2 regions of the Siminovitchia fortis genome follow, and region 1 is predicted to be linked to the other one. Evidence: predicted binding sites of a transcription regulator. Region 1 holds the regulator's gene; the other holds the start of a gene.

Region 1 (15,829 bases):
CTGCCGAATTTACATCGTATGGCGGCGTGGCAGTCAATGCAACGACTGCCGGATGATCCAACTGATCACGAAACTTCATAGTCGTTTTCCACCAGCTTGTTCTCAGATGATGCGCTTCGTCCAGGATCAGCGTTTGAAAATTTTGCCGAAGCAGCTTTTCCAATGCCTCATCTTTCACAGAAGCCTCAATTTCATTCTGTTCCCGTTCGAAATCATCCAGATCCGAATCGCTGCCTGCCTCTTTTTCCTTGCTGTCCAATAAAGCATGCAGCCCTTGATAAGTGGTCACCGTCACAAAAGCCGGATTCCTCAAATCCGTCGAAATCCATTCAGGCTGCTCCGGCTTTTGCAGGAACAGCTCCGTAAAGCGATCGACCCACTGATTTCGAATGGCAAGTGTCGGGGACACAATGAGCGTCGGTTTATTCAACCGCAGCATGACCTCCAGGCCAAGTACCGTTTTTCCTGACCCCGGCGGAGCAACAAGATGTAAATGATCGTTTTCCAAATGTGTTTCCAGATGTTCCAATACCTCGCGTTGATAACTGCGCCACGGATAACAAAATTTAATCCCTCCGGGAAATTGCTTCATTTTCTTCACCAACCTAAGTGCAATCTGCTGCCTATCATTTTAGCAAATATGGAAAGTCCGTTCATGGACACAGATTTCCATACGTATATTACTATTATTATAGATTCTCCGGCATTTCAACAACTCTATGACTGCATCCGGTTGATCCAAGTGGATATAATGACCGGCATCCTTGACAACGATATGTTTGCATTTTTCACGCGCTAGATTCTCTTGACTAAAACGCCTGTGATAATAACTGAATTATTTTATGAAAAGATTCACGACGCCTTGTGACGGTGGTTTATCTCAACAATGTGGCTTTTATAGGGGCTAATCCCTATTAGGGAAAAGCCCCGGATTGTGGAATAAAGAGGGTTTATTCGTGTATTCATTCTGAATCACCAATGCAATTATCATAAAATAAATACCGAAATCAGTAAACTGATTGTAAAGAAACCAAATGCAATCTGTATGACTATGTACATTGTGAGTTCAGAGGCTGAAAGTTTTCTTTGCTTTCTGGTTCTATCCAAATGCCGTAAATAAAAAGCTGAACTAAAGATAAGCAATACGCTTGCCATTACCCTTAAAACCTCAACAAAAATGGCGATGTATATCAACTCCTTCCCCGACAATGCAGCGCTATAATTTGGACTTCAATAAACCGGGCCTTGAAAACAAAAGTGGGCAAAAATTCTTCACTTCACCTCTAACCATAACGCTTTTCCATTTAAAAAATATCTGTCAAATTCATCTGAAAACCATCGAAAAATTTGGAAGTAATGAGGCCAGTACTCGTTTTTACGAACAACTGGCATTCATCCCGGTATTTCAATGCCGGGATGAATGCCAGCGGCATAGATTCAAATAAAGATCCGTAAAACCATTTGGATCGCAAATAACGCTGATGTCAGAGATGACAATTTTCGTTCCTTCTATGTTTTCATTTTTCAATTCGATGTCAAAGGGAGCAGAAAAAGCTTCACACGGACTTCCCTCAAAGAAATTCCCAAATCCACGGTAAATTTTTCCGGATACCCGTTGATGTTTCGTTCAAGGTGATGGGGATATGTAAATAAATCTATCGATATACTCGCATAATGCATCATTATTTTCACGGATTTTCCAATAATCTTCCAATGAGAATGTGCCCTGTGATATAAATGCATGCCAATCCCCTCTCAAATCACCTATCCTTTCCGTTAGTATACCATTTATTCAAAAGGTTTGATCATATTCCAACAGCGTTGCTCCACAACCGGGCGCCCGGTTTTCGGAAGAAAATCCCAATTTCCGCCAATTATAAAAGCCAAGCACCATTCATTTATGTCAATGGTCTTGGCTCCTTTTGAAATTCTCTTATTTGTTGTAAGTTAAGGATATGTCAGCTAGCACCGGGAAATGATCACTTGGAAATTGGCCATTCTTCTGATAGTTAACAATCTCAATCTCATTAGATGTAAGGTTTCCTTTCCCGAGAATCCAGTCAATGCGTTTATCAGGTCCTTCACCAGTAGGATCATGAAAACCATTAAATGTTCCTAAGTCTTCATTAATTCTTGTCTCAGCTGTTTCCCATAAATCATCAAACTCTCCATCACTTGTTAAAATTTGATGTGGGAGACTGTCTGGTTCAGCATTGAAATCACCTGTTAAAATAACCGGTAACTCCGGATCAAATTTTTTTGTTAATTTAAGAATTAACTCTGCACTTTTTTTTCTTGCCTTGGCGGATTGATGGTCAAAGTGTGTATTGACGAAATAGAACTGTTTATTGCTTTTTTTATCAAGAAACTTTGCCCAGGCAACCATTCTTGGAATTTTATTTCCCCATGTTTTTGAACCAATTACTTTGGGTGTGTCGGATAACCAAAAATGGTCATACTCCTGTACGCTGTATTCTTTTTCTTTATAAAAAATAGCAGAGTATCCTCTGCGATTTCCGCCAACCCAATGATAATCAGGTAAATTATCTTTTAAATCTTGCAGTTGCGAATGTGACACTTCTTGTGCCCCAATGATATCAGGCTTCCCCATGTTAATCAGTCTTCTAATTGCAGGAACCCTTTCATTCCAAGTGTGCGGCGAGGAATCATTGTTATTTTTGAATCTAAGATTAAAAGTCATCGCTTTTACATCAATCGTCTTCCATTGGTTTTTGTTTTCTGCAGCAAACACTGGTGAAGTCCCCGGGAACAAACCACTTAGGATAATGAGTATACCGGCTGCCACTAACAAATGGGATTTCAAAACTTTCTTCAATCTAAATCCTCCTCGTTAAATTATGTGACTGAAGGAAAGCGAACAATTTTTCCATTAATGGGTAGTTAGCCAGGGAATAACTAATGTACTAAATGATAAAACCTTTCTTTTATCCATCATCAGAACCCCCGCATAATATAATGTGTCATTTATTATCTCTTTTGTTCGAAAGTCTTATTCGAATAAATGGCCCTGAAATGAAAATGGGCGCTATCCTTTGTTTAAGGGTAGCGCCCAGTATTATGCTATTTCTCCCTAAGCAGGCATTTTTCTCCAGTTCCCAATCTTCACTTGTTAACACATCTATATATGGTCAAACTAAAAAAAACCGCTCATCCTTCAAAAGAAGTAAGCGGGTTTTAAGCGTTCTATAACTCAATCCGATGTCGTCAGGGACGCCTGAACTTCCGGACTGATTTTCGGTAAAGGATAATTAATTCTTTCATCAAACTCCACCCAGTCAAGATTAGCCATCATAAGCAGGTAACGTTTGCCGCTATCCGGGTCGCTGATGATGATGTGGTCACGACCAGCCGTTTCTACGCGCCCGTGATACACCATTGCATTCCATTTGTTGTTGCCTTGATAAGTAAAATAGAATGTACCTACCTTACCTTTGTTGAAGCGTAATATATTTTCGATAAATGATTCTTCCACCGCACCCGCCAGAATTTGCTGCGCGGTCCCAATAGGGACCACCGGGGCGGCATACGCGGGGCCTGAAGGCATGGCCATCGGATAGCCGGCAGGTTGTGTGCGATTGGTCCGCATCATGGGAGCAGGATAAAAACCAGGATAATAATTCATTGGATAATAACCAGAGTCTCCACAAGTCATGGGAAGATCAGCTCCTTATTAATTTATCTATAAAACTCTGGGCAATAGCCCGATACCCCGACATAGAAGCAATGATTCTTGTGCGCAAAATCGAACTTCGTCATGGGGGATCTAGGCATCGTTTCAGGACAAGGTGCCCGAAACGTTTTCCCTGGACTGGGATTAAAAAACCACAAATTCATTCTTGCACGAGGTTCCCTATAACCGTGTAACAGATCCCTAGCCCTCTGAAGGTCAGCTTCTGTGGGACGTTGTGTATACAATGTTCCATTTAAGACAGGCTCGAAGTGAGGAATTTCGGTGCCAGGTATGGTTTGATAGATCGCATGTCGGATATTGCGCAGCCCTTTGAAGTCAGGAGCACAGTCAGCCTCGACGCGATTAGCCACAACCGTTCCTACCATGTTCATCCCTTGAACACCTTCACCGACTGCTTCCGACAGCATAAGCCTTGCTAACTCCTCCACGTCACGTTCAGTATGCTTTATTCGCCTACCCATTTTCTCACCACCTTCGGCTTATACAAGTAACTTATTACCTGAAGCTGAATTTGGTAACTTGCCTATCAGCCCAATTACTTTGGTTCCGAAAGGTGATATTAGGACATACGTTTGCCCGTTTTCCCCAAAAGGCGAACATTGCACTTAAAGACTGGCCGAAGCTGGAGTAGGATTGGAACAGATCATGGACGGGTTGGGACACACTGACAATAGCACGACTAAAAACGTATAGCTTCATGTTACGTAAGAAAAGCGCAAGCGCCCGTTTAGCGACGTACAAACTGGAGCACTCCGCAATGAGATAAAGGAAACACGGCGAGGTACGAGCCGATGTTGACTTATCGTAGTGCACTGAGCCACTTCCTCGAATAAACATCCACGCAGAAAAAGCGAAGCTTTTTCGAGGAAAGGAGTGTGAAGTTTGCTAGTCGCTGGGCGCTGGAGCTGGACAAAGAAAGGCTTCTTTTGAAAAAATTTTCATATCAGCTTATACTTTTTACTTAAATAAATGAAAAAAGAGGCCTCTCAAAAGTTTGCTCAACTTATGAGAAGCCCCCGTTAAAATCCTCTATGTTAGGCATTTTATTTTCATCTTACTCAAAAACCCAGTCATATTAAGGGTTGAGCGGCGTTATTACATCATGCCGCCCATGCCGCCGCCCATGTCAGGCATGCCCATGCCGCCGCCGGCGTTTTCTTCCGGCTTGTCAGCTACAACAGCTTCTGTTGTAAGGAGCATAGCCGCTACGGAAGCAGCGTTTTGAAGCGCATAGCGGGTAACTTTTGTCGGGTCGACGATACCAGCGTCGATCATGTTTACCCACTCGCCGTTTGCAGCGTTGAATCCGATGCCGACTTCTTCTTTTTTCAAGCGGTCAACGATTACGGATCCTTCAAGGCCAGCGTTTTGGGCGATTTGACGTACTGGCTCTTCGAGAGCACGAAGTACGATTCTGACACCTGTAGCCACGTCATCTTCACCTTGGATTTCAGCCACTTTGTTGTAGACGTTCACAAGGGCTGTTCCACCACCGGAAACAATTCCTTCTTCAACAGCCGCACGAGTAGCGTTCAATGCGTCTTCGATGCGGAGTTTGCGCTCTTTCAGCTCAGTTTCGGTTGCAGCACCGACTTTGATGACCGCTACGCCGCCAGCAAGCTTAGCCAAGCGCTCTTGAAGTTTTTCTTTGTCGAATTCGGAAGTTGTTTCTTCCAGCTGCGCACGGATTTGGTTTACGCGGCTTGAGATGTTTGCGGAATCTCCGGCACCTTCAACGATTGTTGTATTTTCTTTGGATACAACAACTTTAGCAGCGCGTCCAAGTGATTGGATAGAAGCTGTTTTAAGGTCAAGTCCGAGATCTTCAGTGATGACTTCCCCGCCAGTCAAGATGGCAATATCTTCAAGCATCGCTTTGCGGCGATCGCCAAATCCTGGAGCTTTAACAGCAACTGCGTTGAATGTTCCGCGAAGTTTGTTCACAACAAGTGTAGCCAATGCTTCCCCTTCAACATCTTCAGCAATGATCAACAAAGGTTTGCTTTGCTGAACGACTTGCTCAAGAAGCGGAAGAACTTCCTGGATGTTTGTAATCTTCTTGTCAGTGATCAAGATATACGGATTTTCAAGAACAGCTTCCATTTTATCGGAATCTGTTACCATGTAAGGAGATGCATATCCGCGGTCGAATTGCATACCTTCCACAACGTCAAGCTCAGTTGTGAATCCTTTTGATTCTTCAACCGTAATGACGCCGTCGTTTCCAACGCGCTCCATTGCTTCAGCGATAAGCTGTCCTACTTCTTCGTCGCCGGAAGAGATGGAAGCAACTTGGGCAATGGACTCTTTGTCTTCGATTTGTTTAGAGATGTTGTGAAGCTCTTCAACTGCAGTCGCAACCGCTTTTTCAATTCCTTTGCGGACTCCTACAGGGTTCGCACCTGCAGTTACGTTTTTCAAGCCTTCTTGAATCATTGCTTGAGCAAGAACTGTAGCAGTAGTCGTACCGTCACCGGCTACGTCGTTCGTTTTGCTTGCAACTTCAGAAACAAGCTTTGCACCCATGTTTTCGAACGCATCTTCAAGCTCGATTTCCTTAGCGATTGTTACACCGTCATTTGTGATGAGCGGAGAACCAAATTTTTTCTCAAGTACAACGTTGCGCCCTTTTGGCCCAAGAGTAACTTTTACCGCATCAGCCAATTGGTCAACACCGCGGAGCAAGGCACGGCGTGCTTCTTCGTTAAACTTAATGTCTTTAGCCATTTATAATATCCTCCCTATCGTGTTTTAATTAAATTCTCTCATATAAAAAACGTTTTTTTATTAGCCGATAACAGCCAATATGTCAGACTCACGTAAAATTAAATATTCCGTACCTTGGTATTTCACTTCTGTACCAGCGTACTTAGAGAAGATGATGCTGTCGCCTTCGGATACTTCAGGTGCAACACGCTCGCCGCTGTCGAGTACACGCCCTGTTCCAACAGCAACTACTTTCCCTTCCTGCGGCTTTTCCTTCGCGGAATCCGGAAGAACGATGCCGCTCGCAGTTTTCTCCTCCGACTCCACCAGTTCAATAACTACGCGATCCCCAAGTGGTTTTAACAAGTGAAACAACCTCCTTAAAGTATATGTAGATTTTTATTAGCACTCTGACTGCCCGAGTGCTAACACAAGTATTATATTAAATAATTTGTTTTCCATTTGCAAGCGTTAACCGCTTATTTTTTAAAAAAGTTTCTTCAAAATTCGAGTTTGCCTGGATAGGCAAATTGTCATTCGATTTTTGGCCCAATAAATTATTGCACACAAATAACCGCTACTTTAATCCTTCCGGGGCCTGCCCTCTCGGCGCGGTGGCGCGTTAAAGCATTGATCAGAACCCCTGTAACACGTTTTTCAAATATAATTGTCGTATTGATTCACTCTATCAATTCGCTTATAATTGTGGTAATCATCAGAAGTGGCGGAAAAGTTGTGGGCTTCAGATGATGCAGAAAAAAACAAGGGGGAAAAGCATTATGAAAAAGGTATCACGCTTTTGGTCACTGGGCTTTCTCTTTTTAAGCCTGACTGTTCTATTATTTGGCTGCGGCAAAGGCTCAGATGAAGCAGAACCTGCAAGCGGCAGTGACGGCGACAGCGGCGGCAAGAAAAAGCTCGTTGTCGGAACGGATGCTACATACGCACCGATGGAGTATATGGATAATAACGGAAATATTGTCGGTATTGACATCGATATTGTGGAAGCGATTGCAAAAGAAGCAGGTGTCGAAGTTGAATTTAAAAACATCGGCTGGGAGCCTCTGTTCCCTGCGGTAGAAAATGGAGAAGTAGACTTTGCGGTTTCTTCCATCACGATTACGAAAGAGCGCCAGGAGACTTTTGATTTTACTGAGCCATACTACATCGCGAACCAGGTCATTCTTGTGAAAAAAGAATCGGATATCAAATCTTTTAAGGATTTAAAGGATAAGAAAGTTTCTGTTCAAATCAACACGACGGGGCACACAATGATGAAAGAAATCCAGGGCAACACAAGCTCTAAAATCATAGCTGCCGAAACAATGCCGCTTGCCATAGAAGAATTGATGAACGGAAATGCTGACGCGGCTGTCGGAGATAACTCTACTGTTAATGAGTACATAAAAAACAATCCGAACGTCGAAGTTGAAATTGTTGAAGACGACAGCGCCGAAAAAGAATACTATGGCTTGATGGTGAAAAAAGGAAACTCTGAAGTTGTCGATCTTTTAAATGAAGGAATCCAAAAGATCAAAGAGAATGGAAAGTTGAAAGAAATCACCGGCTTTGATGTTGAGTAAGAAGTCGCTTCTCAGTCTATGAACATCGTCTACTCAATCTGGAGGTGGTTATGATAGATTTTTTAGATATTCGTTTTGATATGATTTGGAACTACAAGGAACTTTTTCTTAGAGGGCTGTGGGTTACCCTGGCCCTTACCGCTGTCGGTTATGTAAGCGGAATCATTTTGGGTCTGTTCATCGGAATGGGCAAGCTGTCCAAAAGGAAATGGATCTATTATCCTTGTAAATATTATGTGGATTTTTTCCGGGGAACACCGTTATTGGTGCAAATCCTGCTTATTCACTTGGCTTTTATTCCGAGCGTATTCGGGCACTCCCTCGGTTACTTTGTGTCCGGCTCCATCGCCCTTGCGCTGAACTGCGGGGCCTATAATGCGGAAATTATCCGGGCAGGGATCCAATCGATTGAAAAAGGGCAAATGGAAGCGGCCCGGTCACTGGGAATGCCAAGAAGTGTGGCCATGAAACATATCATTCTTCCACAGGCGTTCCGGCGGATGGTCCCTCCTCTTGGAAACGAATTGATCGCTTTATTGAAAGATTCATCTCTTGTTACTGTTATAGCGGCAAATGACCTGTTGTACGCAGGAAAAGTTGTTGCAGGGGCCTATGCAAGATTCTGGGAGCCATATATAACAGTAGCCATTTTATATCTAATCCTCACCTGGTTATTTACAAAAGTGATTGCCTATGTGGAAAAACGTTTCAGCAATAGCTATATTCCGCGGCAGAGGAGACGCGTATTCACATTTGGCCGCTCAGCAATAGAGGTGAACAAATGATTAAAATTCAAGGGCTGCATAAATCTTTCGGAGACCTGGAAGTGTTAAAAGGAATCGATTACGAGGTAAATGAAAAAGAAGTGATTTGTGTCATCGGGCCGAGCGGATCGGGAAAAAGTACCTTCCTTCGCTGCATCAACCTGTTGGAAGAAATCACGGATGGTTCCATTTATATTAACGGTGTCAAAGTAAACGACCCCAAAACGGATATTAACGAAATCAGGAAAGAAGTGGGAATGGTTTTTCAGCAGTTCAATCTCTTCCCGCACATGACTGTACTCGATAATATCACGATTTCACCGATCAAAATCAGGAAAATGGCTCCTCGTGATGCCGAGGAGCTGGCGCATCAGCTGCTTCAAAAAGTCGGTCTTGGAGACAAAGCGAATGCTTATCCGGAACAATTGTCGGGCGGGCAGATGCAAAGGGTCGCCATTGCCAGGGCGCTGGCGATGAAACCGAAAGTCATGCTGTTTGACGAACCTACCTCGGCTCTTGACCCGGAAATGGTCAAAGAAGTGCTTGATGTTATGAAGCAGCTGGCTATGGACGGGATGACCATGGTCGTTGTGACACACGAAATGGGATTTGCGAGGGAAATGGGAGACCGCGTATTATTCATGGACCAGGGCTACCTTGTCGAAGAAGGACCTCCTGAGCAGATTTTCGGTTCTCCAAAAAGTGATAGGACAAAGGCATTTTTGAGTAAAGTTTTATAATATGGGGTCAAATCCAAACCATCGAAAGGATGGTTTGGATTTTTTTGTGTCCATCCTCCGTCTTCTGACCTTGTATTTGATATGATAGAGTATGAGAAACAGATGGAGATGAACGACCCGTGGATTTATTTTTAATCGTATTACCCGTTTTTTTAATATTTTTTGCTGGATGGCTTGGCCAAAAGCTGATCGGATTTGATATCAAATCGATTTCGAAAGTGGCGCTTTACTTGATGTCGCCCTTTCTTGCCTTCCGTACGTTTTATACGAATGAAGTGACGATGGACTATATTTATATTTTCTTGTTTTGCTGTCTTTTATCGCTCATTCTGATCGTGGTCACATGGATCACAGGCTTTGTGATGCATGCAGGGCGGCCGAAGCTTTCGGCGATGATCTTGGGTGGCGCTTTTATGAACAGCGGAAACTATGGAGCACCGGTTGTATTGTTTGCGCTCGGTGCGGTGGCGTTTGATTATGCGGTCATTATGATGGTTTTTCAGTCATTTTTGATGAACTCAATTGGCATCCTGGTGGCATCCATTGGCGGAAAGGAAAATGCTTCGGTTAAGGATGCCGCCATGCAAGTGGTAAAGATGCCTGTCATTTATGGAGCAGTGCTCGGTCTCGCTTTGCAGCTTCTTTCCATTGATCTGCCGGGGACGATTATGAATGCGGTTGGACTTGTTGCAGATGCTTCCATTCCGACGGTCATGCTTGTGCTCGGCATGCAACTGGCTGCGATGCAAAGGAAGCGCGTCGCTTACAGGTTCGTTTCGGCCACTGTCGGCATCCGGATGATATTGTCGCCTTTGGTTGCCCTGCTTATTTTATATTTCCTGCCTATGGATGATTTGATCAAAGCCGTGCTTTTTATTCAAGCATCCATGCCGGCGGCAGCCAATACGACATTGCTCGCAATCCAATTTGATACGGAGCCGGACCTGGTTTCATTCACCACATTCATAACGACAATGGTCAGCCTGCTGACGATTCCATATGTACTGTTCCTTATAGGAGTATGAAGCCTGAAAGTCTCCCTGTTTGAATCCCCTTCTGTTTATTAGTAAAATGGGACTTGCGGTTTTTATATCGTTGAAAGGGACTTAACTTTATGAATAGAAGACATATCTATATTGTACTGACCTATATTGCGATGCAATTATCCGTTTTTATCGGCATGCCCCTTTTATATGCCATTGGGACGAAGCTTTTGCATCTCCCTCCTCAGGAAGCGAAAATCCAAGCGACAGGATATTGGCTTATGATCAGCTTTTTTGTTGGACTGGCCATTGTATTGTTCTTGCTTAGGAAAGATGAAAAACATAATAAAATTGACCGGGCTGCCCCTCTTCCACTAGGGTGGTCCCTTGTTTGGGCCTCAATCGGGATTTTCATGGCCTTTTTTGCACAGATCATCGCAGTGGGCATTGAACAGATGATTGGCGTAAAGCCTGGCTCTGAAAATACACAGGAGATATTGCAGCTTATCGACCTTTTTCCTGCAATTGTGTTGATCAGCTCGATTATCGGGCCAATCCTGGAAGAGATCGTTTTTAGAAAAGTCATCTTCGGGACACTTTATAACCGGCTCCCTTTTGGAATGGCAGCAGTGATCAGTTCCGTCATTTTTGCTTTTGCGCATATGGAGCCGATCCACTTGATTTTATATACGGCAATGGGATTTGTTTTCGCTTTTTTGTATGTACAGACAAAAAGAATCATCGTTCCCATCATCGCACATGTCATGATGAATACACTTGTCGTAGTGGCACAGCGCTTTATCCCTGAAGATCTGGAGAAAAACATTCAAAGCTTTATACACTTTGTGCAGTGGATGGGAGGTTTCTTTTCATGAGGTCACCGTTGTTTTCCGGCATGATCTATATTATGCTTGGAGTTGTGTTCACATTTTTTGCCGTTCAACAAGTAAAATTGAACGAGTGGGGTTTCATAGTTTACTTATTGATTATTTTGGCCACCTTCGATTTCGGGGCGGGCTTTCGACTGATCTTCCTCCACTTTAGATTGAAAAATGAACAAAGAAAATAAAGAGACATCATTCGCGATGTCTCTTTTCTCTTCAAAATGCCGCAGCTAAACGGGCGCTTGCGCTTTTCTCACTTTTAAAGAATGTATAAAAATTTGGATGAAACATCTATATGGAATGATGATGTGACATGTCCAGCTTCAGGCGCCATCGGCTCGAGGTCATAAGCCAATCGCTGATGAAGGCAAACTACGCCTTCTTCAGCGATTGGCTTATGCTTGTCGCCGATAGGCGGGCGCCTTCCGCTTTTCTTTATTGTGGTTCATTTATTGCGCGCTCCTGCTCCGCTTGGGAAGCCTGCGCCTTTTTGTAGCCTATTTTTGAAATCCATATGCTGATTTCATACAGGATAAGCAAGGGAACCGTCACCATCATATGTGAAATGACGTCCGGAGGCGTAATGAATGCCGCTACCACGATCAAAATAAAATAGGCGTATTTCCGGACCTGCCGGAGAAATGCCGGCGTTACAATTCCGAGCCGCGTCAGGAACAACACTACAACCGGCAATTGAAAAAGCACGCCAAATGGTATCGTGATCTGAAACAGAAAATGGAAATACTCATTGATTCCGATCGTCGTCTGAATGTCCATATTGCCCGATAAGCCGAGCATGAAGCGAATGACGAACGGGAAAAGGACGAAATACGCAAAAAGCACTCCCGCCAGAAATAGCGTGACAGAAACGGGGATATAGCTGAGCGTCACTCTTCGTTCCTTCTCTAATAAACCAGGACTGATAAATGCCCACAGCTGGTATAAAATGACCGGCGAGGTCATAATGAAAGCCAGCACAAACGCCATTTGCATAAACACCTTGAACGGATCAGTCACCCGAAAGGCGTTCATCGTTATATCATGGACGATGCTTGCATGCTGGAGCCATTTTATAAGCGGCTGTGATAAAAAAAAGCTGACAATAACCGCCAGCACAAAGAAAACGACTATAATGACCAGCCGTTTTCTTAATTCTTCTATATGATCAAGAATCGTCATATTCTTCTGATCCATGTCGTTCATCCTATCACTGGCCGGTGTCTTTCTTCTTGTCCTTTTCATCGTCTTCCGCCAGCCCTTTAGTTGCATTCTTGAATTCGCGCAATGTGTTTCCTGCTGCTTTGCCTAATTCGGGCAGTTTTTTTGGACCAAAAACCAAGAGAGCGACAAAAGCGATAATAATCAAACTTCCAGGACCTACTCCCATAGGGTCCACCTCCTCATACTATTATTTTAACGGAAACTTGTCCGTTTAGCCATTTAAATTCGTTTTATCCTGTGAACTTTCCGTGTCATCGTTAGGATAATTTTTCAAGAAATAGATGAGCGATTGAAGCTCGACTGCCAAGTCGATATGATGGACCCGAATGGAAGGCGGGACATTGAGCCGCGCCGGCGTAAAGTTCAAAATGCCTTTTACATTTGTCTTTTTAATCCGGTCGGTAATCGTCTGGGCAGCGCTTGCAGGAACGGTCAAAATGGCAACCGTAATATCTTCCTGCTTTAGCCTTTCCTCCAATTCATCCATATCGTAAATCCGGATACCGCAAATTTCTTTTTCGACCTTTTCTTTATCCACATCGAATGCCATTTCAATCTTTGTATTATTGTTTTTTAGAAAATTATAATGTAAAAAAGCCGTTCCCAAATTGCCGACGCCAATCAATGCGACCTTCGAAAGCTCGTCCTGATCCAATGTTTTCCGGAAGAAAGTGAGAAGATAGTTTACATTATACCCATATCCCTTTTTCCCAAGCGCCCCAAAATAAGAAAAATCCCTTCGAATTGTGGCGGAGTCAACCTTGACCGCTTCACTCAGTTCAGCGGATGAAACCCTTTGTTTTCCCGAAGCATGCAAATTTTTCAAGAACCTGTAGTAAAGCGGCAGCCGTTTGGCTGTTGCCTGTGGTATTTTTGTTGTTTCTTCGTTCATTATCCAATCCTCCAAGACTAGATGTAAGAAAAGCGAAAGCGCCTGTTCATATTAAGGTAAAGCAAAACCCGCCTAGTACAAACTGGCATCGCACTAGCGACGATAATCTTTACTGGACACTCCGCCTGTTTTTTCTATTAAAAAAGTCGGTCCGATCACCATTCCCTTATCAATGGCCTTGCACATATCATAAACGGTGAGCGCAGCAGCGGACACTGCTGTCAAAGCTTCCATTTCTACACCTGTATTTCCGATCGTTTTCACAGAAGCTTGAATAACAAGCTGTTTGTGATCATCTTTTCCGTCCTGCCATTCAAAAGAAAAATTGATCCCTTTCAAGGGAATCGGGTGGCACATCGGAATGATGTCCCACGTCTTTTTGGCCGCCATGATGCCGGCCACTTGTGCGACCGCCAGGACATCACCCTTTTTTACCTTGTTTTGGCTGATATGTTCATAAATTGTGTTGTTGACTTCAATGCTCGATTGGGCGATAGCCGTGCGGACCGTTTCCGGTTTTCCGCTTACATCCACCATTTGGGCCCTGCCTTCTTCATTAAAATGGGTCAATTTTTCCACGCTCAACACCTCTTATCCATCATACACTATTTTGTCAAGCCTGTCTTTTCCTGCCGAAGAAAATTGTTGATTGTCAAAAACTGAAAAAATGGTACACTGTCTATGATTAGGGGTGTAAAATCATGCTATTGTTACAGGTACAGCAGATCACCAAATATTTTGGCGCCGATCTGATTTTATCGAATATAAAGCTGGAACTCCATGACAGGGACCGGACCGCGCTTGTTGGAAGAAACGGCGCCGGCAAGTCTACATTACTCAAAATCATAGCGGGGGAATTATCCCATGATTCAGGGCAGATTGTGAAGCCGAAAGATGTGACCATCGGCTATTTATCACAGCATACAGGTTTGGAATCAAACTTGACGATATGGGAAGAAATGCTTACTGTTTTCGATGATGTCAGGGAGATGGAACAAAAACTCCGGGATATAGAACAGAAAATGTCCGATCCTGCGAATTACGAACAGGATGGTGCCTATGAAAAATTGTTATCGGAATATGACCGGCTGCAGGAGAAATTCAAGGAAATAGGCGGTTATCAATATGAATCCGATATCCGCTCTGTCCTCCATGGGTTCAGATTTTTTGAAGAGGACCACCATACTCATATATCAACACTCAGCGGCGGACAGAAAACGCGCCTGGCTTTGGCCAAACTTCTTTTAACGAAGCCTGACCTGCTCATATTGGACGAGCCGACAAACCATTTGGATATTGAAACGATGGCATGGCTTGAAAAATATTTGCAAAATTATCCTGGTGCACTGCTTCTCGTTTCGCACGACCGTTATTTTTTAGACCAAATCGTAACGCAAGTGTATGAGTTGTCCAGACATGAAATTTCAATTTTTCATGGAAACTACAGCAAATATCTGCAGCAAAAGGCCGAAAATTACGAGCGGGACATGAAGCTTTTTGAAAAGCAGCAGGGAGAAATAGCGAAGCTGGAGGATTTCATCCAGCGGAACCTGGCAAGGGCGTCGACGACAAAGCGTGCCCAGAGTCGGCGCAAGCAGTTGGAAAGAATGAAGATCATGGACCGGCCGGCCGGCGATGAAAAATCCGCATCCTTTTCTTTTTCTATCGATAAACAAAGCGGAAACGACGTTCTGTCGCTTGTTGACGGGGCTATAGGATATGATGGCAACCCTTTGGCCAAAAATATTGGCCTTTCTCTGACACGCGGTGATAGCATTGCGCTTGTCGGTCCGAATGGAATCGGAAAATCTACATTGTTGAAAACAATTATTAAAAAGCTGCCGCTTTTAGCAGGGGATATCAAGTACGGTTCCAATGTCCAAATTGGATATTACGATCAGGAACAGGCTGATTTATCATCCAACAAGACGGTGCTGCAGGAGCTGTGGGATCACTATCCTTTGACAAGCGAAAGAGGCATCCGGACAGTGTTGGGAAACTTCCTGTTCAGCGGTGACGATGTGTTGAAGACCGTTTCTTCTTTAAGCGGCGGTGAAAAGGCACGCCTTGCTTTGGCCATCCTGATGCTTCAAAAGGCCAATCTTCTCATATTGGACGAACCGACAAACCATTTGGACCTGGACAGCAAAGAAGTGTTGGAAAACTCGCTTGTGGATTATCCGGGGACCATTTTATTCGTTTCCCATGACCGCTATTTCATCAACAGGATTGCGACCAAAGTTGTGGAGCTGACTGAAAATGGGACTGTGGAGTACCTTGGTGACTACGATTATTATGTAGAGAAAAAGATGGAAATGGCCGAACTGGAAAAAATTGCCCGTGA
Region 2 (15,829 bases), on a different contig from region 1:
AAACCAAAGGAAATTGGGTATTCATCACCACAAGGAAGTGAAAAACTTCGTGAGGTTTTATGTGAGTATTTAAAAAATAGAGAAATTGAAACCGTCCCGGAAAATATTTTAATTGTTTCAGGCGCATTGCAAGCACTTCAATTAATTGCCATCGGATTATTGGAGGAAGGCTCGATTGTCTTCCAGGAACAGCCTTCCTATTTAAATTCCGTACACCCTTTTCAATCGGCCAGGATGCGGATGATTTCGATTACACGGCATACATCCTTAATAGACAATTTACGGAAATTCAAAAGGAAAAGACAATCAGTATTTTATTGTGTCCCATCTTTAAACAATCCCACTGGGCAAAGCTGGTCATTGGAGGAAAAGAAAGCCCTGTACGGTGCGTGTAAGGAGATGCAGATACCGATTATTGAGGATGATGTGTACCACGAATTGGCATTTGAGACCCCTGTTCCCCCAATCAAGTCATTTGACACATCGGGGCAAGTGCTTTATATCGGCAGTGTTTCCAAAACACTAAGCCCCGGGCTCAGGATCGGATGGGTTGTGGCTCCTTCACCTGTCATAGGGCGCTTAGGTGATATTAAAATGCAAACGGACTATGGCTCCAGTGCCTTTTCTCAAGAAATTGTCGCCCATTGGATTTCATCTGGCCTTTACGAGACACATTTGATTAAACTCCGTGAACAATTAAAAAGAAGGGCCGCATTTGTCGAGGCCATATTGGAGCGGGACTTTCAAAGAGTTGCGACATGGAAAAAGTCCGAAGGCGGATTTTATATCTGGCTCAGGTTTCATGAACCCATTGTGAATAAGGCGCTTTTTCTAAACTTGCTCCACCAAAATGTTTTAATTAATCCGGGCTATATCTATGAGACAAAGGATTTACATCATATTCGTCTATCCTATGCCTATGCATCAATGCAAGAATTGGAAAAAGGGTTGGGGATTTTGCGGGAATTAATACTGTGAATTTATATATATATTTTGACTGATGGCCGGCCTTCCGGTTGCGACAATCATTGCTATATCCTTTTAAAACAATATGTTTACTTATAAATCGATGCCTCCAAACAAACAAACAAAAAACAAATCTCTAACTTCCTGGGGCAAACTGTTTTCCCTCTCATGATTTCATTATGTTGAGGAATAATGAGTATATAGATTCAATTAGTGGAGGAAAAATAATGCCGGAACTGCCAGAGATGGAAACGTATAAAACTTTGCTGCAGCAATTGATTGGAGGTAAAGTCATCACAGGTGTTGAAATTAATCGGGAAAAATCAATTAATGTATCCAAGCAGGAATTTACTCGTCAGATATTGAATCAGAAGATCGAAACCATTGATAGAAGGGCAAAATATTTAATTTTTCATTTGGAAAATGGAGCCTGTTTACTGTTACATCTGATGCTCGGCGGCTGGATGTTTTATGGAACGAAAGAAGACAAGCCGGATCGGACGGTGCAAGTACGGTTATCATTTGGAGACCGTCACCTTTATTTCATTGGACTGCGGTTGGGATATCTGCATCTTTTTACACCTGAAATGATTAAAAGCGAGCTTCAAAATATCGGGCCGGAACCATTAGATCCAAATTTTTCAACTGATGCTTTTCTCGTCATTATGAAAGGTAAAAGAGGCGGATTAAAAACGACGCTGATGAAGCAGGAAGTCATTGCCGGAATCGGCAACCGTTATTCGGATGAAATTCTTTGGCATGCCCAGCTGCTTCCGGACAGAAAAATAGATGAGCTGGACCAAGAAGCTCTGATTCGTTTATATAATTCAATCAAATTCATTCTGCAGCAGGCCATTCAAAATGGCGGCTACATGGGATCTCTCTTTAATGGAGATAACAAAACGGGCGGCTATAAGATGCTCGTCCACGGACTTGAAGGAGAAGCATGCCCGCGATGCGGCACTCCCATTGTGAAGGTGGAAATTTCCTCTCGCAAAACCTATTTTTGTGAAAACTGTCAGCATTAATAGCAGGAGAATGCATATGAGATTTGGCTGCCATCTTTCTATTAGACAAGGTTATTATGGTGCTGCAAAACGGGCATACGACATAAATGCCGGGGCCTTTCAATACTTCCCAAAGAACCCCCGCAGTTTATCGGTAAAAGACTTTAGCAAAGATGATGCGGCATTATGTAAACTGTTTTGTGAGGAAAAAAACCTTCTTTCTGTCAGTCATTCACCTTACCCGACCAGTTTAACACCGCAAGGTGAAAGAAAAAGAGAGCAAGTAATCGAATCCTTATTAAATGACCTGGAAATCTCCGACGCCTGTGGTTCAATTGGTGTTGTTGTTCATTTTGGCAAGCATGTTCCTCATCTTACTCCCCTTGAAAGCTACCAACTCATGATTGAAATGCTTAATGATGTTCTTGTGCAATGGGAGGGTACGGCTAAAATATTGCTTGAAAACAATGCAGGACTGCCTGGTACGATGGGAACAACTTTAGAAGAGCTTGTCCAGATTCGCAATTTATGTGAATATCCGGAAAAAGTGGGTTTTTGCTTTGATACTTGCCATGCGTTTGCAAGCGGGTTATGGGATGGCGAAAATTGGGACGAGTTAATGGAAAAGGGGACGGAGCTTGGATATTTCAAAGAATTATCCGCTATTCATTTGAATAATTCCAAGTATGCCGCCTACCAGGGAAAGGACCGGCACGCTCCTATCTTCGGAGTCGGCCATATAAAAGAAAATCAATTTGAACGTTTCATCACAACACCGCAGTTGAAAAAGGTTCCATTCATTCTGGAAACGCCCAAAGAAGAAATTTCACACGAAAAGGAACTTCAGCTTTTACATGAGAAGTGGGGAGATGGCCGTTAGTCGTACATTATCAGCTGGGATCGTTTATCGGTTTCTATGGGCAGTGTATCAGGAAATTATGAACCGGCGAAAAAGTCATAGTTTGATCTATTCAGACTCCCTTTCGGGTTCCATCAAGGATGGAACCCGAAAGGTTTTTTTGATCTCTAAAGAGGACGCTCCCCTTTGAAAAACCTTATAAACATGGCAATCATTTCCCATCTGTGTTTTTTTGTTGTCCTTTCTTTGAACATTTTGTTACCAATACCCCTTGTGATTCAAGAACAATTTGTGACATATATCACATACGATTGTCTTTAAACTTTGATGGTAATAAAATATTTGTAAATTGACCGCAGAACAACGAATACCTATTGCTGCTAAAAATTTTTAGTTCATAGAAAGGGGTCCCTCAATGAAAATAAAATGGGCTTTATTATGTTTGGCGATCACTATCCTTCCAATGCTGACAGGTTGCGGATCATTAATGGTTTTGGATCCTAAAGGGCCTCAGGCTGAAATGACAGCCAATGTCATTTGGATATCGATTGCAACGATGGCCATCATAGTTGTTGCTGTATTCGTCCTTTTGATTGTTATGTTAGTAAAATATCGCGCATCGAAACAAAGTGAGGATTACGAACCTCCGCATATTGAAGGAAATCCGGTGGTGGAATCAATCATTGTTGGGATACCGGTTTTAATTATTATTTTCCTTTCAATCGTTACGGTTAAATCGACCTATGCAGTGGAAGCAACACCGAAACAACATGAAGGGCAGAAGCCTTTGGTCGTGTACGCTTCATCTTCCAATTGGAAATGGCATTTCAGTTATCCGGAAGAAGATATCGAAACGGTAAACTACTTGTACATCCCAACAGACCGGCCGCTGGAATTTAAACTTTATTCATACGGGCCGATCACGAGTTTCTGGATTCCGCAGCTTGGCGGGCAGAAGTATGCGATGGCTGATATGGTGACAACGCTCCACTTGGCAGCCGACGTTCCCGGGGAATACATGGGAAGAAATGCAAACTTCAGCGGAAAAGGCTTCGCTGAAAATACGTTCCAGGTGAAAGCAATGCCAAAGGATGAATTTGATGATTGGGTCAAAGAAGTGAAAACAACGGCCGAACCTCTTACAAAAGAGAAATTCGATAAGTTACTGGAGCCTGGCCATCTTGGACAATTAACTTTCAGCGGGACACATTTAGAATTCTTGCCTGCCCCAGAAGGTGAATATAGCGGGCATCATCATGGCTCCCATGAGTCTCATGATGAATCAAACATGGAACATTCAGAGCACAGCCATCAGAAATAATTTGATGCAAAGCTTCTAAGAATTAGTTTTCAATGCTGATTAACTTAACCGGAAGGAGTCATATAAGGATGAACTATTTTGACCGATTTGCCATCCCTCATCCAAGTCCTGCCATTTATGCATCAATGGTAGCCATTGGTCTTACAGTGATCGCGATTGTCGCCGGTTTAACCTATTTTAAAAAATGGGGTTATTTATGGCGTGAATGGTTGACAACTGTTGACCACAAACGAATCGGGATTATGTATTTAATCTCTGCATTGCTCATGCTGTTCCGCGGCGGAGTAGATGCGATCATGATGCGGGCACAAACTGCCGTACCTGAAAATACGCTCTTGGATGCGCAGCATTATAATGAAGTTTTTACGACGCACGGGGTAGTCATGATCATTTTCATGGCGATGCCATTTATTTACGCTCTGATGAACTTTGTTGTTCCGTTGCAAATAGGGGCCCGTGACGTCGCATTCCCGCGCTTGAACGCGTTAAGTTTCTGGTTATTCTTTATGGGTGCCATGTTATTTAACATTTCTTTCGTCATCGGCGGTTCTCCCGATGCAGGTTGGACTTCTTATTTTCCGCTGGCGGGAAATGACTTCAGCCAATCGGTTGGAACAAATTATTATATGCTGTCGATTCAGATTGCCGGTATCGGTACATTAATATCCGGGATAAACTTTATCACGACCATATTAAAAATGAGAGCACCTGGCATGACTTTGATGAAGATGCCGATGTTCACATGGACTGCTTTTATCACGAACGTCATTGTCGTTTTTGCATTTCCGGTATTAACCATTGCGCTTTTGCTGGGAACAATGGACCGGTTGTTTGGAGCCAATTTCTTTACAACGACAAATGGCGGTATGGATATGCTTTGGGCCAACCTATTCTGGGTTTGGGGACATCCGGAAGTATATATTTTGATCTTGCCGGCATTTGGTATATACAGTGAGGTGATCTCCACCTTTGCCCGAAGAAATCTCTACGGTTATAAATCAATGGTTGGATCCATCGTGATCATTTCGTTTTTCTCATTCTTGGTCTGGACTCACCATTTCTTTACAATGGGGCAAGGGCCGTTGACGAATAGTATTTTCTCCATAACCACAATGGCGATTGCGATTCCGACCGGAATCAAGATTTTCAACTGGATTCTGACGATGTGGAAAGGGAAAATCAAATTTACTGTCCCTATGCTTTATGCGGTAGGTTTCATTCCGATCTTTACGATTGGCGGGGTTACCGGGGTTATGCTCGGTATGGCAAGTGCCGACTATCAATATCACAATACAATGTTTTTAGTTGCTCACTTCCACTACACAATTATTCCAGGTGTTGTGTTTGCCATGCTGGCAGGACTCACTTACTGGTGGCCAAAAATGTTTGGCTTTATGCTTAATGAAAGAATCGGTAAATGGGCGTTCTGGTTTATTGCGATCAGCTTTAATGTCACTTTCTTCCCGATGTTCTTCACAGGTTTGGATGGGCAGGCGCGGCGGATGTACACATACTCAGAAGCAACAGGGTTTGGACCGCTTAATCTGCTCTCATTTATCGGAGCCGTTGGGCTCGCCATTGGTTTTGCTTTAATTGTGTACAATGTTTATTACAGCACGCGTTATGCGTCCAGAAATATTAGTTCCGATCCATGGGATGCCCGTACACTAGAATGGGCGACACACAGTCCGGTGCCAGCCTATAACTTTGCGACGATACCGGAAGTTAATTCTATAGAAGCGTTTTGGGACCAAAAGAAGAAAGGGCATGGATTATTCAAAGATCATATTGAAAAAATTCATATGCCAAACAATACCGGCGGGCCGTTTATTATGAGTTGTATTTTCTTCGTTTGGGGATTCTCATTTGTTTTCAGCATGTGGATTCCAGCGATCCTTACAACCATCGGAATCTTCGCCTGCATGGCGTACCGTTCATTTGAGAAAGATGACGGGCATTACATTTCTGTTAAAGAAGTGGAAGACACAGAAAATAAGTTGCGAGGTGTCAGCTGATGAATGCAGATCACTCACTCCCTCTTGAATACAGCACAGATCAAAATCAACTGAATATTTTAGGTTTCTGGATTTTCCTCGGGGCGGAAATTATGCTTTTCGCTACGCTCTTTGCAACGTATTTCACTTTGCAGCATAGGACGGGAACGGGACCTTCCGGAGCGGAAATTTTTGAAATTACACCAGTGCTCATCGAGACGTTCGTACTCTTAACAAGCAGTTTTACGATTGGTCTTGGTGTTCACGCAATGCGTATTGGCAACAAGAAAGCGATGATGGCCTTTTTTGCCGTCACGCTGCTTCTTGGCCTTACTTTCTTGGGCGTCGAAATTTATGAGTTCGTCCATTATGTCCATATCGGAGCGGGACTGCAAACAAGTGCATTCACAGCCATCCTGTTAACAACTTTAGGGACACATGGAGCCCACGTAACACTTGGCTTATTCTGGGGATTATTCATCATCCTGCAGGTAAAGAAACGGGGATTAACACCAGGAACAGCCAATAAAGCGTTCATTTTTTCACTTTACTGGCATTTTCTGGATGTCGTGTGGATATTTATTTTCAGCTTCGTCTACTTGAAAGGATTGATGTAGCATGAGCGAATTATTTCCACGGAAACAAGTCGCAGGTTTTGTATTTTCATTAATGCTCACGGCCATTGCTCTTTCCGTTTATTTCTTTGATCTGTCGTTTGCAGCCGGAATGACCGTACTTTTGGTCACAGCGTTCGTGCAGGCTGCCGTTCAGCTTGTTGTGTTCATGCATGCAGGTGAAACGAAAGATAAAGGATCAATTTATACGAACATCTATTATGCATTTGCCATAGCTTTGGTCACCGTCTTCGGTACATTGTTAATTTTGATTTGGGATATGTAAATATCGATTAAAAGGAGTGTCTGAATGGCGCTCCTTTTTTATTGGAAAATCTAATCCCTTTATCAGTTTTTTTCTCCATCTCTTCAGTCGCTACAAAAAACACACCGATCAGAAAAATAAAAATAGCCCCCATCACTGCACCAATTCCTACGCTTGTAGCTACGCTGGTATCGCTTACAAAAAAACCGTATAGAAAAATTGCCATTCCGATTGAAAGGATTGTGTAACCAACAGATTTTGTAGCATTTAATATTTTGCGTGTAGATTCCATCGTGCATTCCCCCCTGCATCTATTATTCAACTAGTTCACAAATTTGTCAAATGTTTTTTGGTTCCGGCCCCCTTTGCGGTAATGCGTTACAGAAGAAGAGAGTGCGATGGAGAAATTGAAATAACAATGGGCGTCATTCTTTCTTAAGACAAATGATGGACTATTCTCGAATCCGTTGATTCCATCCCGAAAAAGAGGTAACCCACAGATATCGGTCACCAATCACCGAGATAGCTGTCCAACATAAAATATTTCATTTTGGAAAACATAAACGATAGCCAGTTTCAATATCAATACTCACAACATGAGGTGCAGGCATGCGAAGAAAGTCCGTCATTATTACATTGTTCTTAATTTTTGGGATTGCGGTTATTGCAGGAGTGAACTTTAACAGGCCAACGGGTAAAGTGCCCAACGAAGAACAGGCTTCCAGGAATTTGCAAGTTAGAAACATACAGCAGGAAAATTCCCATATTCAAAAAATAGACATGCTGCATCTCAATAACCATATTAAAATGAAATTGAATAACAGCCCCTCTATCAAGATGATCCATCATAATGAGCAGGATAAAAGTCACTACTACGATAAGGAAGCCGTTGTAAATTTTAAAGACCCGCCAAGTCAGGCGGATGTCGATAAAATGGCACGTGAGATTGACGGAAAACTTATAGATAAACTTGATTCCGTTTATATTTTTAAATCAAACAGCCAAACGACAACAGAGCTCATACAATATTTTGATCAAAATAATCAAGTGGCATTTGTTGAACCTCACTACATTTTTTTGCAAAATGAAGTGAACGATACGCTTTACCGGAACTATCAATGGAATTTGCCGGCTGTTGGAACGGAAAGGGGATGGAACTTCACACGAGGCTCTGATGATGTAACGATTGCAGTCGTGGATACAGGTGTTGATCTGAATCACCCCGATCTTTCCGGACGGCTGGCAAAGGGGTACAATGTTCTTGCAAAAAATGATAATCCGAATGACGATAATGGACACGGCACTCATGTAGCCGGGATTATCGCGGCTGTAACGAATAATGCCGAGGGGGTTGCCGGCGTTACATGGTATAATCCGGTAATGCCGGTAAAAGTGATGAACGCGGAAGGGATTGGCGGTTCCTTTGATGTAGCTGAGGGCATTCGCTGGGCGGCCGATCACGGCGCTGACATCATCAACTTAAGCCTTGGAAATTATCAATCCTCCCAAGTTTTGGAAGATGCGATTCGTTATGCGCTGGATAAAGACATCGTTGTTGTTGCGGCGGCCGGGAATGATAATACAAGCCAGCCGAGCTTTCCTGCAGCCTTGCCTGGGGTAATCAGTGTGGCCGCGGTAGACTGGGAAGGCAAAAGGGCCCCGTTTTCCAACTACGGGGATCATATTGACATAGCGGCCCCGGGGGTTTATATTCCCAGTACTTTTACTGACGGACAGTATGCAAGCCTTTCCGGTACATCCATGGCCGCTCCCCATGTCAGTGCTTTAGCCGGTCTCATCCGTTCTGTCAATCCGAATATGAAGAATACGGAAGTGGTGGAAATGATGACAAAAACGACGCAAAAAGCTGGAACGGAGGTACCTGACATTTATTATGGAAATGGGATTATAGACAACTCTGAAGCATTACAGTTAACCTATAAAAGAACAAAGCCTTTTGGTGGATGGTTCAATCGATTCAATGGGCGATAAAACTGTATATAGCAGCATATAACCTGGTGAAGACTCGCCAGGTTAATTTTATTTCAACATAATACGATGAATCCGGCTTGCCAAGTTGGTATTTGCCATTTAAATAATTTGTGCTATAATCAGTACAATTATTACATGTGTAGTTTTTGGGGCTAATTACTACACGTGTAGTAATTAATTGGAAGAAAAGAAGGTAAAAACATTGAAAAGCAGGGTTAAAAGTAAAAAGGCAAGGATCAACTCTTATTTCATCATGTTATTGATCATTTTAGCAGGGATCGGAGGTACGGGCCTATTCTTAATCATACATAATAATGACAGCAGACAGATGCAGGAAGCTGCAAACAATTTTATTCACATTTTAGAGAACAAGGAGTATGAAAAATTAGGTGATGTGCTTGAAAAACAATCATATACTTCAGCAGGTTATACTTTGAAAGGTGTGATAGATAAATACGATGCTATATTTAACGGAATAAATATTGATAATATCCAAGCTTCTAAGATTAAATTTGAAAAAATAAATGACAACGAACGAGAACTTTCTTTTCGATTAAATGTCACTACTCCATTGGGAGCTTTGGAAAATTTGGAATACCATACAAAAATCGTAAAGACGGATGGCCAGTATAGGGTAAAATGGGATCCTTCATTAATTTTTCCGGGGATGGAAGGAAAAGATAAGGTGGCATTTCGTCATTGGAAAGCGGAACGCGGGGAGATTAAAGATCATCTTGGTAATGGATTGGCGATAAACGAAGTATTTAAAGAGGCGGGAATTGTACCGAAAGATTTATCCCTAGGGAATGAAAAAGAAAAAAGGCTGCAAAAAATTAGCCAACAGTTTGATATCCCGGTAGAAGAAATACATCAAAAACTAAATCAAGATTGGGTAAAAGATGATTTATTTGTTCCTCTGAAAATCATTGAATCCAATAAAGCGGAAGTGATTCCCGGTATTTCCTATCAGACTACAAAGCTTCGTTATTATCCTTTAAAGGAAGCCGCTGCTCATTTAATTGGATATGTAGGGAAAGCGACAAAGGAAGATCTGGAGAAAAAACCACATTTGGCGGAAGGGGACATGATTGGCAAAGCCGGATTGGAAAAAGCTCTCGACAAAGAACTGCGGGGTAAAGATGGAGGAGAAATCCTTATTGTTGATGAAAACGGAGAAAAGAAACAAGAAATTCAAACTCTAGAGAAAATGGACGGAAAAACGATCAAACTGACGATTGATAACTATATCCAAATGGAGGCATTCAAACATTTGAAAGGAAAACCCGGCTCTACCGTTGTAATGAACCCGAAAGAAGGGGGGGTTTATGCGGCTGTCAGTTCCCCTTCATTTGATCCGAATAAAATGGTTCAAGGCATGTCCCAGAAGGATTATGATCGATATGCCAATGATGAGAATAAGCCATTTATCTCAAGGTTTGCTACAGGTTATGCACCCGGTTCCACATTTAAAACGATCACCTCGAGCATCGGCCTTGATGCCAAGGTGACATATCCAGATAAGCTTAGGAAGATAAATGGCTTAAGCTGGCAAAAGGATAAAACCTGGGGAGGCTATTCAGTTACTCGTGTTTCTGATGTACAAAATGTAGATATGAGAAAAGCACTCATTTACTCTGACAATATTTACTTTGCTCAAGAAGCGTTGGAAATGGGAGAAAAAACCTTTAGAAATGGTCTGAAACAGTTTATCTTTGGAGAGCAATTAGATTTGCCAATTGCGATGAAAGCAGCCCAAATTTCTAATCAACCAACATTTAATTCAGAAATTCTTCTGGCTGATACCGCCTATGGACAAGGAGAATTATTGATTTCCCCTATTCAGCAAGCAGCCATGTATTCTGTTTTTCAAAACGAGGGAAAGGTTGTTTATCCAAGATTATTAGATGAAAAACGTGTGCGGAAAACAAAACCTGCCATCACTAGTTCAACGGCGAATGAAATGAAAGATCGGTTGGAAGAGGTAGTAAGCGATCCAAATGGAACTGCCCATCTTTTATACAACGAACAGCATCAGTTAGCTGCCAAAACCGGTACGGCAGAATTAAAAATGCAGCAAGGAGAAAAAGGAGATGAAAATAGCTTTTTATTGGCCTTTGATGCTGGGAATGATCAATTTCTTCTTCTTTCACTTGTGGAACATTATACTGCAGGCAGTTCTGCAACCCAGTTGAATCAATCATTTATAGAGGAGTTATATGAATATTTTCAAATGCGTTAGTCTTAACAGGTAATTATTTACTCCAACCTGCAACAAGATTTAAGCTTTAAGCAATTGTCCCGTCTTGCTATAATAAATACTACAAATGTAAAAGCAGGAGGGCCATGATGAAAGAAATTCCCAAAATATCAGAAGCGGAATTTGAAGTTATGAAAGTGATATGGAAAAACGAGCCGATTTCTACTCCAGAGGTAGTAGAGATTGTATCGAAGAAAGTTGATTGGAAGCCAAACACCATTCAAACAATGTTATCACGCCTGGTGAAGAAAAAAGCATTGAAAACCAGAAAACACGGGAGGGTATTTGTTTACACTTCGCTGATTGAAGAGCATGAGTATGTTGGGCAAAAAAGTGAGTTATTTCTTAAACAATTTTTCGGCGGGGCGTTGAATTCAATGGTATTGAATTTTATTGAAAATGACCAGCTGTCAAAGGAAGATATTTCCGAGCTAAGAAAAATATTATCTGAGAGGGATATGAAAGAAGGGAAAAAATAATGGATACCTTTATACTGCGATTTTTTTTAAGTACGATAGTGGTATCCTCCCTTGTTTTAACGATTCTTTTGACGAAAAAAATATTTTACGGACATATGTCTAAGAAAACACATTATAAAATGTGGTATTTCCTTTTCATCCCATTTATAACTTCTTTTTTACCTGGAGATTTCTTCCGGATAGGAGAAATCTATCAACATATTAAGGGGCTGTTTTTCGTTCATAACGGCACCGCATATAAGGGTGAACGAATAAGCGGGTCAGATGTGTATCAAGCGCCTAACACTGACTTACTGCATGATTTCACGGTATCCGTGAACAATTCAACGCCAGATTTCATCCATCGTGCCTTACTTGGTGCCTGGATTATCGGAATGGTCCTTTTCATTGGCGTGGCGATACATGCAAACTATCAACTCCATCAATTAAAAAAGTCGGCTGCCACGATTAAAAATCAAAAAATAAATGAAATGTTAGAGGAATGCAAAGAGGTTGTAGGGGTGAAGAAAAAGATAAAATTACGAGAAACCCCGCTTATTACCTCTCCTGTCACACTCGGGATTTTACATCCGTATATACTTTTGCCAAAGAACACACGGGAAACATTCTCTTTAAATGAATTAAAATATGTTTTTTTACATGAATTGAGTCATCAAAAGAATAAAGATGTGTTTGTTAATTACGCCATGTGGGTTTTACAGATCATTTATTGGTTTAATCCACTCGTATGGTATGCCTTTAAAAGGATGCGAATAGACCGGGAGTTGGCTTGTGATGCTTCCGTCCTACACTTTTTAGATGAGAGTCGGCATATTGAATATGGATTCACAATCATTCGTTTTGCGGAAAAAAAATATAGCCAAGCTTATGGCCAGTTTGCCTCTGGAATGGGAGGGACCAAAGAACAGATTAAACAGAGAATCCAAAGTATTGCTGGCTACTCCAGGGATTCACTGCTGTTGAAATGGAAAAGCAAAGGAATCTGCGCGGCTTTAGGGATTTTTGTGTTATGTCTTAGTCCGCTAACCACAGCTATAGCTGTTTCAAATGATGTGTACCATTTCAGTGGGAAGAATACCGTATATGAAGATTTAAGTTCATATTTTAATGGGTACAGCGGCAGCTTTGTTTTATATGATGCCGCCACAAAAAACTATCAAATCTATAATCGGGAAATGAGTGAACAAAGGATCTCTCCCAACAGCACATATAAAATTTATTCTGCATTATTTGCTTTGGAGGAAAATGTTATTTCCGTAAAAAATAATGAACAGCATTGGGATGGAACTGTTTATCCATTTGAAGAATGGAATAAAAATCACGATTTATCTACTGCATTGGGCAGCTCGGTCAATTGGTACTTCCAAAACCTGGACCAAGAAATAGGAAAAAAACAATTACAATACTATTTCCATAAGATAAAATATGGAAACGAAAATCTGTCGGGAAAATTAGACAGTTATTGGATGGAATCCTCATTAAAAATATCACCGATTGAGCAAGTGCAGCTGTTAACCGCATTTGGAGAGAACTCATTTGGCTTTAAAGAAGAAAACGTTCGAGCAGTAAAAAATGCCATCTTTATTGATGAGCAAAAGAACGGTCAATTATATGGAAAAACCGGCACTGGAATGGTAAATGGGAAAAATGTAAATGGGTGGTTTGTTGGATTTGTAAAACATGACGACAACACTTATTATTTTGCAATCAATATCCAAAGTGAAAAAGGAGATGCCAACGGAAGCAAAGCAGCGGATATTGCAACTCAAATATTACATGGTAAACATATTTATTAAACAGGATGTTCAAAAAGTCACCAAATGATAAGCGGCGAATCTCTTCGTTGGCTTGTTTCAGCGCTGCAACTTTTTGAACACGCACTTAAAGCAGTCCCAAAAAGGATTCTTCCTTTTTGGGCATTTTCCGGCCCAAATACTACATTTGTAGTATTTGGGCCGGATCACATCCATACAGTTATTAAAGAAGGTGTTTTGACGATGAAAGAAAAAATGAAAAATGTAACTGCGTTTCGGATCAATCTCCTGTTTCTTATCATTTTTTTAATTTTTTGCTTGCTGATTTTTCGGCTGGGTTATCTTCAAATCGCGCACGGTGAACAATTCAATAATGAAATGAATCAATCGAATGTGGTCACTGTGAAAAAGCCTGCTCCAAGAGGATTGATCTATGACAGCAAACACCGCTTGCTGGTGGGCAATAAAGGGTTAAAAGCTATTACATATTTTCGCTTGAATAATAGTACGCCTGATTCCATGTTGAAGCTAGCAGAAGAACTGACGAAGTATATTTCCGTAGATACTTCCGAGTTAAAAAAGCGTGATTTACAGGACTATTTTGCCGCAAAGTATCCGGATAGGATCAATAAAAGGCTAAGTGGAAAAGAAAAGCAATTACAAGGAGGGGAATTATATAAAGCCCAAATAAAAAGGGTGAGCGACAATGACATAGCTTCTTTGGACCAACAAGAAAAAAGTGTTGCGATGCTATATAAAAAGATGAACAGTACTCCTGAATTTGATACAGTCATGATAAAAAATAAGCATGTTACAGAGGAAGAAGTTGCCAAGGTAAGTGAACATTTGCAAGATTTGCCGGGAATTGACGTGGCGACGGACTGGGAAAGAGATTATAAGGAAGGTACCATGTTAAAAAGTGTTTTTGGTTCAGTAACTTCTGAGAAAACAGGCTTGCCCAGCGACCAAAAAAAACTCCTGCTGGCAAAAGGCTATGCACTGAATGACCGGGTTGGAAAAAGTTACCTGGAAAAAGGATATGAAGAGATTCTTAAAGGTACAAAAGAAGAATATGAATTAAGGATAGACAAAGGACAACTGGAAAAATCAAAACTTAAAACAGAAGGGAAAAAAGGAGATAACCTCGTATTAACGATAGACATTGATTTTCAAAAAAAGTTAGATGAAATTGCAACTAACGCATTGATTCAACGGAAAGGCAAACTGGCAGATCGACTTTATATTAGTGCCATCAATCCGCAAAATGGTGAAATTCTCGGCATGACCGGGAAAAAGATAAACATGTCGACTGGCGAAATAGAAGATGATACGTTAGGTGTTTTTACCACTCAATATACAATGGGGTCAAGTGTAAAAGCGGCTTCTGTTCTTGCAGGGTATATGGATGAAGTGATTACTCTTGATGATAATGTAATGATTGATAAACCACTTAAATTTGCGGAGACCAAGTCGAAAAGTTCATGGTTTAACCGGAACGGGAGCATGGCGTTAAATGATACTACTGCATTAGAAGTCTCTTCAAATTCCTATATGATGCAATTGGCAATGCGGATGGGTGGAAAATATCATTACACGCCCGGGGAAACTTTGAAGATGAATAGTGAAGCGGTATTTAAAAAGCTCAGATATTATTATTCCCAATTTGGCCTTGGCGTCCCTACTGGAATTGATATTCCAGGTGAAACCGCAGGTTTAAAAGGCAAGGAAAGCAATCCCGGCCTTGCGCTCGATCTTGCTTTCGGCCAATTCGATACCTATACAACATTGCAGCTAGCTCAATATATCTCGACTATAGCAAATGGAGGCAACCGAATTGCCCCAAGAATGGTAAAAGAAATTAGAGGCACGGATGAGCAGGGGGAATTAGGTGAACTGAAAAAGGCTTTTACCCCCAAAATATTGAATCATATAGAGATTGAAGACAAATATATTAATAGAATCAAAACGGGATTATACAATGTTGTCCATGGCAGCAATCAATACGGGACAGGGAAAAAACTTGCAAGTTCCCCCTATGATATTGCGGGAAAAACCGGAACAGCTCAAGCTTTTTACAGCGGTCCTATTGAATCCGCAAATATGACGGCTGTGTGGAACTTAACTTTTGTTGGTTATGCACCATCAGAGAATCCACAGATTGCTATTTCTGTCGCGCTGCCCTATATGGACACAGATAAAGAAGATGCTATTTTAGATATTCCCAAAAAGGTATTTGATGCTTATTTTGAATCTGAATCGTGACCTGATTCGTAAAAATAAAATTAAGAGAGACCGGAGATTAAAAATGTAGTATTGCCCGC

Evidence for each region. The regulator Rex, encoded in region 1, represses fermentation and respiration genes when NADH is low (regulators of the CRP and FNR family bind a similar motif). The targets are predictions, from matches to a motif close to TTGTGAAATATTTCACAA.
Region 2: qoxA (cytochrome aa3 quinol oxidase subunit II) is a predicted target of Rex. The motif match lies at 3,122-3,139, and genes of this name have one in related genera.

Annotation. Positions count from the first base shown of each region.
Region 1 is NZ_VEKZ01000054.1:11,822-27,650, forward strand. Features, by position in the region: gene FS666_RS15040 (DEAD/DEAH box helicase family protein) at 1-592, opposite strand, end outside; gene FS666_RS15050 (endonuclease/exonuclease/phosphatase family protein) at 1,934-2,836, opposite strand; gene gerQ (spore coat protein GerQ) at 3,212-3,673, opposite strand; gene FS666_RS15060 (cell wall hydrolase) at 3,697-4,173, opposite strand; gene groL (chaperonin GroEL) at 4,808-6,439, opposite strand; gene groES (co-chaperone GroES) at 6,500-6,784, opposite strand; gene FS666_RS15080 (basic amino acid ABC transporter substrate-binding protein) at 7,198-8,001, shown strand; gene FS666_RS15085 (amino acid ABC transporter permease) at 8,055-8,786, shown strand; gene FS666_RS15090 (amino acid ABC transporter ATP-binding protein) at 8,783-9,505, shown strand; gene FS666_RS15095 (AEC family transporter) at 9,625-10,530, shown strand; gene FS666_RS15100 (CPBP family intramembrane glutamic endopeptidase) at 10,620-11,363, shown strand; gene FS666_RS15105 (YdiK family protein) at 11,360-11,557, shown strand; gene tatC (twin-arginine translocase subunit TatC) at 11,808-12,566, opposite strand; gene FS666_RS15115 (sec-independent protein translocase protein TatAY) at 12,580-12,759, opposite strand; gene FS666_RS15120 (redox-sensing transcriptional repressor Rex) at 12,805-13,485, opposite strand; gene moaC (cyclic pyranopterin monophosphate synthase MoaC) at 13,579-14,064, opposite strand; gene FS666_RS15130 (ABC-F family ATP-binding cassette domain-containing protein) at 14,187-15,829, shown strand, end outside.
Region 2 is NZ_VEKZ01000047.1:3,472-19,300, reverse strand. Features, by position in the region: gene FS666_RS14040 (aminotransferase-like domain-containing protein) at 1-978, shown strand, start outside; gene mutM (DNA-formamidopyrimidine glycosylase) at 1,194-1,994, shown strand; gene FS666_RS14030 (deoxyribonuclease IV) at 2,011-2,853, shown strand; gene qoxA (cytochrome aa3 quinol oxidase subunit II) at 3,248-4,153, shown strand; gene qoxB (cytochrome aa3 quinol oxidase subunit I) at 4,222-6,168, shown strand; gene qoxC (cytochrome aa3 quinol oxidase subunit III) at 6,168-6,764, shown strand; gene qoxD (cytochrome aa3 quinol oxidase subunit IV) at 6,766-7,047, shown strand; gene FS666_RS14005 (hypothetical protein) at 7,055-7,318, opposite strand; gene FS666_RS14000 (S8 family peptidase) at 7,636-9,018, shown strand; gene pbp4 (penicillin-binding protein PBP4(5)) at 9,221-11,257, shown strand; gene FS666_RS13990 (BlaI/MecI/CopY family transcriptional regulator) at 11,365-11,754, shown strand; gene FS666_RS13985 (BlaR1 family beta-lactam sensor/signal transducer) at 11,754-13,550, shown strand; gene FS666_RS13980 (peptidoglycan D,D-transpeptidase FtsI family protein) at 13,752-15,770, shown strand.